DNA from 2 places in the Massilia sp. TWP1-3-3 genome. Region 2 is predicted to be linked to the other one. Evidence: riboswitches for the same ligand, from Rfam matches in the RefSeq annotation. Region 2 holds a riboswitch; the other holds the start of a gene.
The links. A riboswitch is a leader RNA that binds a small molecule or an ion and turns the genes downstream of it on or off. The one in region 2 is predicted to bind thiamine pyrophosphate.

Region 1 (7,851 bases), on a different contig from region 2:
TTAAAGCCTGCCGCGATCCATTCGATGCCGCGGTTGATGTCGACGTGGCGAATGGTGGTAACCTTGTCTGGCGTGACGATGCCGTCTTCAGTGTGCATGTGAATCCCTTGAGTTTGTCCGGTGCGAAATGCAGGCCGATTATGCGGTGCAAATGCAGTTCTGGCAATTTTTTCGGATTGACAAACTCTGGCCGGTGCGCATTGGGCGCGGTGAGGCCTCAGTCCTGGCGGACCCAGGTCTGCGAACGGCCCAGCATGGGCACGCCGACATAGCCGCGCACGCTCATTTTTTTGCCGCCGTCGAGCAGCGTCAGCTTGCTGCGGTAGACCTTGCCGGAATCGGGATCGAGGATTTCGCCGCCGCTGTATTCATCGCCGTTTTTGTGCAAGCCGGACATGAACACCATGCCCAGCACCGGCTGATCCTTGTGGGCGCCCTGGCACTTGTCGCAGCGCGGATTGGGGTTCTGGCCGGCGGCCAGGAACAGTTTTTCAATCTGGCCCCGCACTTCACCCTTGTTTTCGGTGATCCGGATCAAGGCTTTGGGCTTGCCGGTGACGTCATCGATATTTTTCCAGAGTCCGACCGGGGATGCGTCTTGCGCAAAGGCAGGCGCCGCCAGCAAGATGATCAGGCTGGCGCAAAACAGGGTCTTCATGGTCGGTCTCCGGGAAAGGTCGTCAATACAGCCCTACAGTTTAGCAAGTTGCTCGCGCAATTTGGCAAGTGTTGCTGAAAAATTGACGAGCCGCTCGTTTTCCTGCGCCACCACGGCCGCCGGCGCGCGCGCGACAAAGCTCTCATTGCCCAGTTTGGCGTTGACCTTGGCAATTTCGCCGTCGATGCGGACGATTTCCTTGCCGATCCGCTCGCGCTCGGCGGCCACGTCGATCTCGACCTTGAGCATCAGCTTGGTGGTGCCGACCACCGACACGGGCGCCGGCGAATCCGGCAGCGCATCGACGATGTTCACTTCGGACAGCTTGCCCAGCGAGGCAATATAGGGCGCGAACGATTCCAGGCGCGCGCGCTCAAGCGGATCGTGGGCCTCGATAAACAGCGGCACGCGCACCGAGGGCGCCAATTGCATTTCGCTGCGCAAGTTGCGCGGAACGTCCGTCAGCGCTTTGAGTTCGCCCATCCAGGCTTCGGCCGCTTCATCGATCAGCGCGCTGTCGGCAATAGGATACGGCTGCAGCATGATTGAGCCAGAATCTGTATCAAGTTGCTTGCCCGCCAACGGGGCGATGGTTTGCCACAACGCTTCGGTGACGAACGGCATCAGCGGATGCGTCAGTCGCAGCGCCACTTCCAGCACGCGCAGCAGCGTGTTGCGGGTGGCTTGCTGCTGCGCCGGCGTTCCCTGCGAGACCTGGACCTTGGACACTTCCAGGTACCAGTCGCAATACTCGGTCCAGACAAACTTGTAGATGGCCGCGGCGATATTGTCGAAGCGGTAATCCGCGAAGCCTTTCGCCACCTCCAGTTCAACCCGCTGCAGCATCGACAGGATCCAGCGGTCGGCCAGCGACAAGGCCGCGTCGTTCGGCGTGCAATCGTGGCCTTCGGTATTCATCAGCACGAACTTGGTCGCATTCCACATCTTATTGCAAAAGTTGCGGTTGCCTTCGCAGCGGCCCAGGTCGAAGTTGATGTTGCGGCCAAGCGAAGCGTAGCTGGCCATCGTGAAGCGCACGGCGTCGGTGCCATACGGCGCGATGCCCGCCGGGAATTCCTTGCGCGTAGCCTTGGCGATTTTTTCCGCGTCGCGCGGGTTCATCAGGCCGGTGGTGCGCTTGGCCACCAGCGACTCAAGATCGATGCCGTCGATCAAATCGATCGGGTCCAGCGTGTTGCCTTTCGACTTGGACATTTTCTGGCCGCTCGCGTCGCGCACCAAGCCGTGCACATACACGGTTTCAAACGGCACCTTGCCGGTGAAGTGGGCGGTCATCATGACCATGCGCGCGACCCAGAAAAAGATGATGTCAAAGCCCGTCACCAGCACGGAAGAGGGCAGGAACATCTTCATGTCCGGCGTTTCCTCTGGCCAGCCCATGGTCGAGAACGGCACCAGCGCGGACGAGAACCAGGTGTCGAGCACGTCGTCGTCGCGCCGCAGCGGCGCCGTCACGCCGGCGGCGAGCGCCTTGGCGGTGGCTTCGGCCTCGGTCTTGGCCACGAAAATATTGCCGGCGTCGTCGTACCAAGCCGGGATCTGGTGGCCCCACCACAGTTGGCGCGAGATGCACCAGTCCTGGATGTTGTTGAGCCACTGGTTGTAGGTCGTGCTCCAGTTTTCCGGAATAAACTTGACTTCACCATTCGCCACTTTTTCCAGCGCCACTTCGGCAATCGACTTGCCCGGAAAGAAAGTGCCTTCCGGCGCAGGTTTGCTCATTGCCACGAACCACTGGTCGGTCAGCATCGGTTCGATGACCACGCCAGTGCGGTCGCCCCGCGGCACCATCAGCTTGTGCGGCTTGACCTCGACCAGGAAACCCTGGGCGTCGAGGTCGGCCACGATTTGCTTGCGCGCGGCGAAGCGGTCCATGCCGCGATAGGCGGCGGGAGCGGCATCGCTGATCCTGGCGTCGAGCGTGAGCACTTCGATCATCGGCAGCTTGTTGCGCTGGCCGACCTGGTAATCGTTGAAATCATGGGCCGGGGTAATCTTGACGCAGCCGGTGCCGAATGCCTTGTCGGCGTATTCGTCGGCGATCAGGGGGATTTCGCGGTCCGATAACGGCAACTTGAGCATCTTGCCGACCATCGCGCTGTAGCGCTCGTCGGTCGGGTCGACCGCCACGGCAACGTCGCCGAGCATGGTTTCAGGGCGCGTGGTGGCCACCGTGATGGCGCCGCTGCCGTCGGCCAGCGGGTAGCGGATGTACCACATGAAGCCGTCTTCTTCTTCCGACACCACTTCCAGGTCCGACACGGCGGTGCCCAGTTTCGGGTCCCAATTGACCAGGCGCTTGCCGCGGTAAATCAAGCCTTGTTCGAACAGGCGCACGAAGACATCGGTGACAACCTTCGAGCGTGGCTCATCCATCGTAAAATATTCGCGCGCCCAGTCGGGGGAGGTGCCCATGCGGCGCATCTGGCCGGTAATGATGTTGCCCGATTTCTCCTTCCACTCCCACACTTTCTCGACGAATTTCTCGCGGCCGAGGTCATGGCGGGAGATTTTCTGCGCATCGAGCTGGCGTTCGACGACGATCTGGGTGGCGATGCCCGCATGGTCGGTGCCCGGAATCCACGCGGTATTAAAGCCGCGCATACGGTAGTAGCGGGTCAGGCCATCCATGATGGTCTGGTTGAAGGCGTGGCCCATGTGCAAGGTGCCGGTGACGTTCGGCGGCGGCAACTGGATCGAGAAGGATGGCTTGGCAGCATCTTGGGTGGCGGCAAAGTAACCGCGCTGTTCCCACTCGGTGCGCCAGAACTGTTCAATGTCGGCTGGCTCGAAAGACTTGGCTAATTCCATGGTTTTATCGTGTAATTTTTGCGAAAGGAACCATTATAGTAGGACTGCCATCGGGCAACGCTGCAGCGCAAAAAAAAGTCCCCCAAAGCGGCCCGTACGCTTGCCTCCACCCTGTTTCCTCTGTTGCCAGTACACCAGGGTCAGACCACTTTTGCCGTTTTGCAAAAGTGGTCTGACCCTGGTGTACAGGCAACGAGCTTCCCTGGGGAAAGGCAGGGATGTGGGAATTTCTATATTGCCATGGATGCATGCGGTTATAATGCATTCCGCTGCCGCAAGGTGGCACACACGCTAGGGGTCCTGCAAGTCGCAATGTTGCGATGCGCGGGTGAGAAACACCCTCTGAACCTGATCTGGATAATGCCAGCGAAGGGAAGCTTGTGAGCGGCACGCTTGCCTTCCAGGGACGCGTGCCGCTCCTGTCTTCTTTTGCTGGCTCCTGCAAGCAAAAGGAGCCACATGAATGCCCCACTGAAGTTCGATTCCGCCACCGCCGTGGTGGACCAGGCCGCCATCACGCCGCTGCCCAATTCCCGCAAGATCTATGTCGAAGGCAGCCGGCCCGATATCCGCGTGCCGATGCGCGCCGTCAGCCAGGCCGATACGGCCGCCTCGTTCGGCGCCGAGCCCAATCCGCCCGTCTACCTGTACGACACCTCCGGCCCCTACTCGGACCCGCGCGCGGCGATCGATATCCGCTCGGGCCTGGCCGCGCCGCGCCTGCCTTGGATCGTCGAGCGCGGCGACACCGTTCAGCTCGACGGCCCCAGCTCGGCCTACGGGCGCGCCCGCCTGCAAGACGCCGAGCTGGCCAAGCTGCGCTTTCACCTGCACCGCACGCCGCGCCGCGCCAAGGCCGGCGCCAACGTCACCCAGATGCACTATGCGCGGCGCGGCATCGTCACGCCCGAAATGGAGTTCGTCGCGATCCGCGAAAACCTGCGGCGCCAGGAGTACCTGATCGAACTCGAAGCGTCCGGCCCGATGGGCAAGCGCACCGCCGCGCTGATGGGCCGCCAGCACCCGGGCCAGTCGTTCGGCGCCAGCATTCCAGATCTGATCACGCCCGAATTCGTGCGCGAGGAAATCGCGCGCGGCCGCGCCATCATCCCGGCCAACATCAACCACCCGGAAAGCGAGCCGATGATCATCGGGCGCAATTTCCTGGTCAAGATCAATGCCAATATCGGCAATTCGGCGGTGACGTCGTCGATCGGCGAGGAAGTGGAAAAAATGACCTGGGCCATCCGCTGGGGCGCCGACAATGTGATGGACCTGTCCACCGGCAAGCACATCCACGAAACGCGCGAATGGATCATCCGCAACAGCCCGGTCCCGATCGGCACGGTGCCCATTTACCAGGCGCTGGAAAAGGTCAACGGCAAGGCCGAAGACCTGACCTGGGAGATTTTCCGCGACACCCTGATCGAACAGGCCGAGCAGGGCGTCGATTACTTCACCATCCACGCCGGCGTGCTGCTGCGCTTCGTGCCGATGACGGCCAAGCGCCTGACCGGCATCGTCTCGCGCGGCGGCTCGATCATGGCCAAGTGGTGCCTGGCGCACCATAAGGAATCCTTTTTGTACACCCACTTCGAGGATATCTGCGAAATCATGAAGGCCTACGACGTCGCCTTCAGCTTGGGCGACGGGCTGCGCCCCGGTTCCATCTACGACGCCAACGATGAAGCCCAGCTGGCCGAACTGAAAACCCTGGGCGAACTGACCCAGGTCGCCTGGAAGCACGAAGTGCAGGTCATGATCGAAGGCCCCGGCCACGTGCCGATGCAGCTCATTAAAGAAAACATGGACCTGCAGCTCGAGCAGTGCGGCGAGGCGCCGTTCTACACGCTCGGCCCCCTGACAACCGATATCGCGCCCGGGTACGACCACATCACCTCGGGCATCGGCGCGGCGCAAATCGGCTGGTACGGTACCGCCATGCTGTGCTACGTGACGCCCAAGGAGCATCTGGGCCTGCCCAACAAGCAGGACGTCAAGGACGGCATCATCACCTACAAGATCGCGGCCCATGCGGCCGACCTGGCCAAGGGCCATCCGGGCGCGCAAATCCGCGACAACGCGCTGTCCAAGGCGCGCTTTGAATTTCGCTGGGACGACCAGTTCAACCTGGGCCTGGACCCGGACAAGGCGCGCGAATTTCACGACGAGACGCTGCCCAAGGATTCGGCCAAGGTGGCGCACTTTTGCTCGATGTGCGGCCCGCATTTCTGCTCGATGAAGATCACCCAGGAAGTGCGCGAATACGCCGCCGCCTTTGGCGTGAGCGAGGTCGACGCGCTCAAGCAGGGCATGGCAGTCAAAGCCATCGAGTTCGTGAAAAACGGCGCGCAACTGTACCGCAAGGCGTAACCATGATCGATATCGAAGTAAACGGCGAACCCAAAACCGTGGCCACCTGGATGACGCTGCAGGAACTGATCGAGCACCTCGCCGTGCCCAACCAGGCCGTGGCGCTGGCGGTCAACCGCAACGTGGTGCCGCGCCAGCTGTGGAAAATGCGGGTGCTGCTCGCGCAAGACAAAATTGACATCGTGCGCGCCATTGGCGGCGGCTGAAACCCATGGAGACAATCATGAAACAAGACGACATGCTGACCATCGCCGGCAATGCTTACCGATCGCGCCTGCTGGTGGGCAGCGGCAAATACCGCGACCTGGCGCAAACGCGCGCGGCCACCGACGCGGCCGGCGCCGAGATCGTGACGGTGGCGATCCGGCGCATGAACATCGGCCAGGACGTGAACGCGCCCAGCCTGCTCGACGTGCTGCCGCCCGACCAGTACACCATCCTGCCCAACACCGCCGGCTGCTACAACGCCAAGGATGCGGTCTATACGCTGCAAATGGCGCGCGAACTGCTCGGCGGGCGCAAACTGGTCAAGCTGGAAGTGCTGGGCGACGAAAAAACGCTGTTTCCGCACATGCCAGAAACGCTGCTGGCGGCCGAAACGCTGGTGCGCGACGGCTTTGACGTCATGGTCTACTGCAGCGACGACCCGATCCAGGCGCGCATCCTGGAAGGCATCGGCTGCGTGGCGATCATGCCGCTCGCGTCCCTGATCGGTTCGGGCATGGGCATCCTCAATCCGTGGAATTTGTCGCTGATTATCGAGCAGGCCAAGGTCCCGGTGCTGGTCGACGCCGGCGTGGGCACCGCGTCCGACGCGGCCATCGCCATGGAACTGGGGTGCGACGGGGTGCTGATGAATAGCGCCATCGCGCTCGCGCACGACCCGGTGCGCATGGCCGGCGCCATGCGCCTGGCGGTGCAGGGCGGGCGTGAAGCGTTTCTAGCCGGGCGCATGCCGCGCCGCTTTGCCGCTTCGCCCTCGTCGCCCGTGGCCGGGCGCATGACGTGACGAGCGGGGGCACCTGCGTTTCGGTGCTGGTCTTTTCCGGCCTCGATCCTTCGGGCGGGGCCGGCATGGCGGCCGACCTGGCCGCCATCGCCGCGCACGGCGTGCACGCGCTGCCCATCATCACGGCGCTCACGGTGCAGGACCAGAACCGTGTGTATGGCGTCGAGCCGGTCGACAGCGCCATGCTGGTGCGCCAGGCCGACGCGTTGACCGGCGCGCTGCGCATCGACGCCGTCAAGATCGGCATCCCGGGCAGCGGCGCCAACGCTGAAGTCATCGCCCGCATCATCGCCCGCCTGCGTGAAAAGAACCCGCGCCTGCCCGTGGTGCTCGACCCGGTGCTGGCCAGCGGCCATGGCGACGCGCTCGCCGTGGGCGACGCGCGCGCCGCGCTGGCGCCGCTGCTGGCGCTGGCCACGCTGGTCGTGCCCAATCTGGCCGAGGCCGCGGCGCTTGACTGTTCGCCGTGCCCGCACGTGCTGGTCACCGGCGGCCACGGCGACGGCCCGTTCGTGATCAACCGCTATCTGGGCGCGGGCCACGGTCACCACGATCGACTCTGGCGCTGGCCGCGCCTGCCCGGCCAGTTTCACGGCAGCGGCTGCACGCTGGCCGCCGCCATCGCGGCCCGGCTGGCGCTGGGCGACGACATCGGCGCCGCGCTCGGCGCCGCCCAGGCCTTTGTGCACGCCACGCTGGCCGGGGCCTACAGCATCGGCCCCGGCCAGCGCATCCCGCGCCGCATCCAATCCTGGACCCCAAGCTTGGACCCTGAACCCGGAATCGATCGATGGTAAATACTATGCAAGGCCTGTACCTGGTCACCCCCAACTGGGACGACACCGCAAAACTGCTGGCCTGTACCGAACGCGCGCTGGCCGCCGGCGCCGCCCTGGTCCAGTACCGCCACAAGCACGCCGGCGCCGAACTGCTGCGCCAGCAGGGCGCCGCCTTGCTGGCGCTGTGCCGCCGCTACCGC
Region 2 (7,851 bases):
GGCAGTATCCACGGCGCCGTGCGCTGGTACAGGTCCAGCTGCGCCACCTGGCCGGCGATCTCGGGCACGAACTGGATGGCACTCGCGCCTGTGCCGATCACGGCCACGCGCTTGCCGCGCAGGTCGTAGCCATGGTCCCAGCGGCTCGAATGGAACATGGCGCCGGCAAAGTCGGCCAGGCCAGGTAGCGCCGGCAGCGCGGGCCGGTTCAGGGTGCCCAGCGCCCCCACCAGGCAGCGCGCCCTGATGACACCGCACCCGGCACGAACGTGCCAGCAGCCGCCCTCCTCGTCAAAGCGCGCGCTTTCGAGGGCGGTGCCGACGCGGATGTGCGGCGCCAGGCCGAACTCGCGCACCACGCGGCGCGTATAGGCCAGTAATTCTTCCTGGCGCGCGAAGCGGCGCGTCCAGCGCGCGTTCTGGGCAAAGGAAAATGAGTACAGGTGACTCGGCACGTCGACCGCGCAGCCGGGATAGCTGTTGGCCCACCAGGTGCCGCCATATTCGCGGTCCTGCTCGAGAATGATGAAGTTGTCGATCCCTTCCTGCTTGAGCCGGACCGCCATGCACAGCCCGGCAAAGCCGCTGCCCACGATGACGACGTCGAAGCGTTCCCTATTCATGCGCGTGGCATGTTCAGGGCAAAGCGTTCAACGGCGGGCGGCAACTGGCGCATAGTGATAGTCCACGACAAGGAGCCATGGACGATAGGCGCGGCATGCGGATTTGTCAACCGATGTCTATTCCAAAGTGTGTTGTGTGCCGCACATACCGATCGTATCTGGAGGGCGACAACTGAACTACATGAACTTGTCAGGAGTTGAAAATGATGAAAAAACTGTTAGTCGCTGCCATGCTCGCCGGTTCGCTTGGCACTGTCGCCGCCCCGGCGTCGTCTGCGATCATCGTAGTCCGGCAGGCGCCGCCCGCACCCCGCACGGAAGCCGTGCCGGCCGCACGTCGCGGCCATGTCTGGGTGCCAGGACACTGGGACTGGCGCGGCGAGCGCTATGTGTGGGTAAAGGGTAATTACATGCGCGAGCGCCGCAGTTACATGTACGACCAGCCAAGCTGGGAAGAGCGTGACGGCAGATGGCACAGGACTGGCGACGCCTGGCGGCGCGGCAACCGTGACAATGACGGCGACGGCGTGAAAAACCGCGACGACAACCGCCCTAACAACCCGAACCGCAATTAAGCACCAGTCAAGTCTCAGGCACCGCCAGCCTGAACAAGGCGGTCCAGGTATTCCCGGACCGCCTCGACGCTTGTAAATTCTCCAATCACCTGCTGTACGCCCTCGAGCGCCTCGCGCAGCGTTGCGTGATCGCTGTCGCTTGCCGGTACCAGGTGGTACACGCCGTTCTTGGTTGTAAACAAGCCGCGCTTGTTCGGAATGTCAAATTGCGCACCCAGCGCGTGCCCGTGTTCGTCCCAGAACAGCCACATGGTCGCCTCCACGGCGCTACCTTCGCAATAGGAGGCGGCGGTCAGCGCATCGGGGAAAACGTGTAGCGAACGGTCGTCAGTATCGGCGGCAAAAATCAATCTGGATTCCTCTTTCGAGTGTCGTCTCGCTGCGCGTGACGGAACTTTTCACGCGACAATATAATTAGTCCCTCCGGACAATACTTGGCACTGCCAGGCGCTTGCCTCAGTCGCCTGCAGCCAGTGCCTCGCGCACCTGGTCGGCATCGGCAGGGCGCACGATGCGCGCCAGCTCCTTGCCCTTGCGCAGCACCAGCAGCGTGGGCCACAGCTTGACGCGAAACGCACGGCCAAGCGCCCTGCCGCTGCCATCTTCGACCTTGATGTGCCGGACTGCGGGATAGGCGGCCAGCGCCGATGCGATCAAAGGGGCTGCATTGCGGCAATGGCCGCACCAGTCGGCGCCAAATTCAAGCGCAATCACGCCATCAAGGGCATCGACGGCCCGGCGTTCCGGCTGGGCAATGGTGTAAGGCTGGGACATGGAAGCTCCTGCACGTTCAGATGCACAAGCCTACCGCAGATTGGCTGATCGCTAACGCACGCATCGCAATCGCGCGCGCGATCGACGCTTGCCGGGGTGCTTCAGATTGAAGGGAAAACGCCACCGTGCTAATCTGGCATCAAAAGGCAGCCGCTGTTTGCCTTGGCGGCCCACATCCACGACAACCAGGAATCACTATGTTCAAGAAAATTGCCATTGTCCTCCTCGTCGTCATTGCCTTGATCCTAGGCCTGGCGTTCACCAAGCCCGACACTTTTGCGGTGCAGCGGGTGGCCACGATCACGGCGCCGCCCGAGAAAATCCTGCCTTTGATCAGCGACTTTCACAACTGGCCGGCCTGGTCGCCCTGGGAAAAACGCGATCCGGCCATGCAGCGCACCTTCAGCGGCGCACCCAACGGCAAGGGCGCGGTGTATCACTGGACCGGCGATGCTGACGTTGGCCGCGGTCGCATGGAGATCACGGACTATGCGGCGCCGGCCAGCGTCACCATCAAGCTCGAGTTCATCGAACCGGTCGCCATGGCCAGCATGACGCAGTTCGTCCTCACGCCGCAGGGCGAGCAGACCACCATCACCTGGAACATGTAAGGTCCGATGCCCATCATGAGCAAGATCATGAGCGTGTTTTACAGCATGGACGCCATGCTCGGCCCCGACTTTGAAAAAGCCCTGGCGCAGCTCAAGGCGGCGGCCGAGAAGTAGGCATGGCCGGCACCGAAAGCGGCATTGAGCGATAATCCCTGTTCTTGTTTTCGCCACCAGAGGAATAACCGTGCTCAATTTCGATTTCTACAATCCGACCCAGATCCTGTTTGGCAAAGGCCAGATCGCCGCACTGGCCAAGCAGGTACCACCGGGCGCGCGCGTGCTGCTCGTCTACGGCGGCGGCAGCATCAAGCAAAACGGCGTGTACGACGAAGTGATGCAGGCGCTCGCCGGCCACCACGTCAGCGAGTTTGCGGGCGTGGAGCCCAACCCCAGCTACGAAACGCTGATGGGCGCGATCGACCAGGTCAAGGCCGAGAAGATCGACTTCCTGCTGGCCGTGGGCGGCGGCTCCGTCATCGACGGCACCAAGTTCATCGCCGCCGGCGCGCTGCTGGCCGAGGACCCGTGGACCATCCTTGAAAAGCACGGCGCCAACGTCACCGCCGCCATGCCCTTCGGCGCCATCCTGACGCTGCCGGCTACGGGTTCCGAGATGAACGCGGCCAGCGTCGTCACGCGCAAGTCGACGCAGGAAAAATTCGCCTTCATGAACCGCAACGTGTTCCCGAAGTTCGCCATCCTCGACCCATCCAAGACGTTTTCGCTGCCCGTGCGCCAGGTCGGCAACGGCGTGGTCGACGCCTTTGCCCACGTCATGGAGCAGTACATGACCTACCCGGTCGGCGCCAAGGTGCAGGACCGGTTTGCCGAAGGACTGCTGCTCACGCTGATCGAAGAAGGACCGCAGGCACTGGCCCATCCCGACGACTATGACGTGCGCGCCAACGTGATGTGGTGCGCGACGCTGGCCTTGAATGGCCTGATCGGTGCCGGCGTGCCGCAGGACTGGTCGACCCACATGATCGGCCATGAACTCACGGCGCTGTATCACCTCGATCATGCGCAGACGCTGGCCGTCATCCTGCCGAGCATGCTGCGCACCCGCAAGGACGCCAAGCGCGCCAAGCTGCTGCAGTTCGCCGAGCGCGTATGGGACCTCAAGGGCGGCGACGAAGACACCCGCATCGAGGCGGCGATCGTCAAGATGGAGGCGTTCTTCAACCAGATGGGCGTCAAGACGCGCTTGAGCGACTATCAGCTGGGCGCAAAGGAGATCGATGCGGTGCTGGGGGTGCTGGAAAAGCACCGCATGGTCAAGCTGGGCGAGCATCGCGACGTGACGCTCGCGGTCAGCCGCAAGGTGCTGGAAATGAGTCTCTAGCAATCAAGCCACGACCAGCAATGCGCCAATGAGCGCCAGCACTGCAAGGGTGACGCCGAAGGCGTAGCGAAAAAGCAGGCTGATGCGCTTTTCATCATTGGCCTGCTCGTTCGAAGCGGGGGAACAAATTGCGGTAAGGGTTGTCATGCATATCTCCTGGTTGATGACGTTGTCGAAGAATTCAGCATAGATAACATCAGCAGGCAATACAATACGGTGAAATTGCACATCACTGTGTCTTCCGGAGAAACAATGGAATCCCTGTCCGACAATCTGGCTGATCTGTTCGTCTTCGTCAAAGTCGTGGAACTGAAAAGCTTCTCGGAAGCGGCGCGCGCGAGCGGCTCCACCAAGTCGACCGTGAGCAAGCAGGTGCGCCGGCTGGAAAATACGCTGGGCGCCAAACTGCTCAACCGCACCACGCGCCGCTTGGCGCTTACCGAAGTGGGCCAATTGGCGTACCAGCATGGCTTGCGCATTGTTGAAGAAACGGCCGCCCTGCGCGGCTCGGTCGAAGGCATGCAGGCCACGCCGCGCGGGCACTTGCGGGTCACGACCTCGGTCGCCTTCGGCAATTTGCACCTGAGCCGGCTGATCGGGCAGTTCCTGAACCTGTATCCGGATATCAGTGTCGCGCTCACGCTCAGCGACCGCTATGTCGATATCGTTGAAGAGGGCTTCGACGTCGCTATCCGGCTTACCAGCACGCCGATTGACAGTTTTGTCGCGCGGTGCCTGGCGCCAATTGCCTATGTGGTGTGCGCTTCGCCAGCGTACCTGGCCAGCCATGCGTCCGTTGCCACCCTTGCGGATCTGGCCTCGCACAACTGCATGGTCAATGGCCTGGCGCGCGACGCCATCTGGCGTTTCGCGCGCGATGGCCAGGTCAGCGACGTGAAGGTCACGGGACGGTTTGCCGTCAACAGCAGCGAATCGCTGCGCCGGGCGGTGCTTGACGGTATCGGCATCGGCTTGCTGCCGACCTTCGCCATCGCCGACGACCTGCGCGCCGGCCATCTCAACGTCCTTCTGCCCGAGTACAGCATCGAAGGCACGTTCGGAAACAGCATTCATGCGATTTTTTTGCCGAGCAAATTTGTCGCGCCCAAGATGCGTGTCTTCGTCGACTTCCTGCTTACCCGCTTCAAGGACGAAGAGCACTGGAGCCGCACACCGGCCGATGAGCCGGGACAGCCGTGGTAAGGACCGTTCTGCACAGGCATGCCATGCATCGACAGCTGGCAAACACGGCATGTGATAAAATCACGATTCGCTAGGGGTCCTGGAACGCACGTTCCGGGTGAGAGATACCCTCCGTACCTGATCTGGATAATGCCAGCGAAGGAAAGCGCAAGGTTGCAAGTCGTCCCTCCTTTGTCCTTCCCCCACGCGCGTCATTCCAGCTCTTTTTTTAAGCACGGCACCGGCACGCCCGGTGCGTAACAAGAGCCATTATGTCATCGCCAAACTTGAAGCAAACCCTCCTCGCCCTGGCCATCTGCCAGGCGTTCACCTTGCCGGCGCACGCGCAAGACAGCACCCAGGCCATGGCCGAAGTGGTCGTCACCGGCAGCAAATTTGTCGCCACCGACCGCGCCAGCGTGGCCGGCTTTTCCGAAACGTCGCTGATGCAAACGCCGGCCTCGGTGGTCTCGATTGGCCGCGAGCAGATGCAGGAACTGGGCATTCGCAATGCCACCGACGCCATGCGCTTCGACGCGAGCGTGAGCGATTCGTATAATGCAGTGGGCTACGCCGAGATGTTCTCGATCCGCGGCTTCAAGCTCGATAACGCCTCGAGCTACCGCAAGGATGGCCTGGTCATCTCGGGCGACGCCCAGATCCCGCTTGAAAACAAGGAACGCATCGAAGTCCTCAAAGGCATCGCCGGCTTGCAGGCCGGCGTAACCGGCCCTGGCGGCATCGTCAACTACGCCGTCAAGCGCCCCACCAACACCGCCCTGCGCTCGGCCACGATGGAATTGCGCGAGCGCGGCACCGCTTACGGCAGCGTGGACCTGGGCGGGCGCTTTGCGGACAAGCGCTTCGGCTACCGCTTCAACGCGGCCGCCGAAAACCTGAAGTCTTACGTCAAGGGCGCCGACGGCCAGCGCCAGTTTATCTCGGCCGCGTTCGACTGGCAGATTTCGCCGCAGGCGCTGGTGCAGCTCGACATGGACTACCAGCACAAGTCGCAGCTCACGGCACCTGGCTACCAGCTCATTCGCGGCACCGAACTGCCGTCGCACGTTTCGCCATCGATGCTGCTCAATGACCAGCCGTGGGCCAAGCCGGTCGACACCCGCACCAGCAACGTCGGCCTGCGTTTCGAATACAAGTTCAGCGACGCCTGGCGCGCCACGCTGGCCGCCAACCGCCACAGCTTCAAGCGCGACGACTACACCGCCTTCCCCTACGGCTGCAGCGAAGAAGGCAAAGGCTTCTATCCGGGCTACTGCTCCAATGGCGACTACGACGTCTACGATTACCAGAGCGCGGACGAGCGCAAAAATCCGTTCGCCAGCCAGGCGCTGTTGCAAGGCAAATTCGCCAGCGGCAGCGTGCAGCACGAACTCACGCTCGGCTACGCCGACATGGAGCGCAGCGACTATTACGGCGACTATGTCTACGACTACGCTGGTGCGAGCAACATCTACAAGAACGTGATCGTGCCGCCGGCGCCGGGCAACCCAGGCACCGGGCCGGTCACGGAGCGCAACCACGACGTGGAGCGCTCGCTGATCGTCCAGGATGTGCTCACGCTCACGCCCCAGCTCAAGGTGCATGCGGGCCTGCGCCACGTGGCGGTCAAGCGCAACGCCAACGTCGACACCAGTTTTAACCTGCCGAACCTGTCGCTGGTCTACAACCCGAATCGGGACTGGATGGTCTACGGCACCGTCGCGCACGGCATGGAGCATGGCGGTGAAGCGGAGTTCGGCACCAAGAACTACCCCGACGTACTGGCGCCGAGCCGCTCGCGGCAAATTGAAATCGGCGCCAAGGGCGTGGTCAGCAGCATGCTGACCCTTTCCGGCGCGCTGTTCCAGATCAAGCGCGGCAACGAATTCACCAGCACCGACAATTACTTCGTACGGGGCGGTACGCAGACCCACCGCGGGCTCGAACTGGGCGCCCAGGGCAACGCCACCAGCGCGCTGAAATACAGCCTGTCGCTCACCGCGCTCAACATGCTGATCGACGGCACCGGCAACGCGGCCTTCGACGGCAAGCGCACCGCCAACGTGGCGGCCTTCAAGTCGGCAGCCGTGCTGGAATATGCGGTGCCGTCGGTGGCCGGACTGAAGGTCAATGGCGTGTGGACCTATTCGGGCAAAAAAGCCTTTGACGCGGCGAACACGGTGTTTGTGCCCGGCTACCATGTACTGGGCCTGGGGACGGCGTATGCCACGCGCATCGGCGGCGTGGCCACGGTGATTCGCCTGAACGTGGACAACGTGACCGACAAGTTCTACTGGCGCGACGCCACCCCGGAACTGGGCGGCTACCTGTTCCCGGGCGCGCCGCGCACGGCAAGACTGTCGGCGCAGTTCGACTTTTAAGCGGGATTGATCAGGCGGCCGGCCTGGAGCACCCTCTGGTGCAGGCTGCCGCTCACCAGCAGGTACGGTATGGCGCGCTGCTGGAGATTCTCGATTAGCAGGGCATGCACGCACTGGCGCACTTGCTCCGATTCGCGCTGCAGGCCGTCGGCCTGCCACGGGCTGTCAAGTGCCGTCACCAGCGTGAATGCATAGTCGTGGCGGCGCTCGAGCAGCGCCAGCTGCGCATCCACCCTCCCCCAATACCAGCGGCTGTACACGCCCGTCATCAAGGGCGTCGTGTCGCAAAACAGAAAGCGCGACGCTTTCGCGCAGGCGGCGTCTTCGCGTTCCATCTGCGTGCGCGCGATGCCATACTGGTCG

Region 1: linked by a shared signal. The riboswitch ahead of thiC (phosphomethylpyrimidine synthase ThiC) and the one ahead of ACP7D4_RS17065 (TonB-dependent siderophore receptor) in region 2 are both predicted to bind thiamine pyrophosphate.

Annotation. Positions count from the first base shown of each region.
Region 1 is NZ_JAFCWX010000014.1:34,602-42,452, reverse strand. It holds gene ACP7D4_RS15525 (BPSS1780 family membrane protein) at 1-98, opposite strand, end outside; gene ACP7D4_RS15520 (DUF2147 domain-containing protein) at 218-658, opposite strand; gene ACP7D4_RS15515 (valine--tRNA ligase) at 692-3,490, opposite strand; TPP riboswitch at 3,774-3,882, shown strand; gene thiC (phosphomethylpyrimidine synthase ThiC) at 3,950-5,863, shown strand; gene thiS (sulfur carrier protein ThiS) at 5,866-6,069, shown strand; gene ACP7D4_RS15500 (thiazole synthase) at 6,087-6,872, shown strand; gene thiD (bifunctional hydroxymethylpyrimidine kinase/phosphomethylpyrimidine kinase) at 6,869-7,669, shown strand; gene thiE (thiamine phosphate synthase) at 7,675-7,851, shown strand, end outside.
Region 2 is NZ_JAFCWX010000017.1:35,909-43,759, reverse strand. It holds gene ACP7D4_RS17105 (flavin-containing monooxygenase) at 1-623, opposite strand, end outside; gene ACP7D4_RS17100 (YXWGXW repeat-containing protein) at 830-1,198, shown strand; gene ACP7D4_RS17095 (hypothetical protein) at 1,213-1,548, opposite strand; gene ACP7D4_RS17090 (thioredoxin family protein) at 1,655-1,972, opposite strand; gene ACP7D4_RS17085 (SRPBCC family protein) at 2,170-2,583, shown strand; gene ACP7D4_RS17080 (iron-containing alcohol dehydrogenase) at 2,768-3,925, shown strand; gene ACP7D4_RS17075 (hypothetical protein) at 3,929-4,153, opposite strand; gene ACP7D4_RS17070 (LysR family transcriptional regulator) at 4,178-5,128, shown strand; TPP riboswitch at 5,191-5,289, shown strand; gene ACP7D4_RS17065 (TonB-dependent siderophore receptor) at 5,380-7,488, shown strand; gene ACP7D4_RS17060 (AAA family ATPase) at 7,485-7,851, opposite strand, start outside.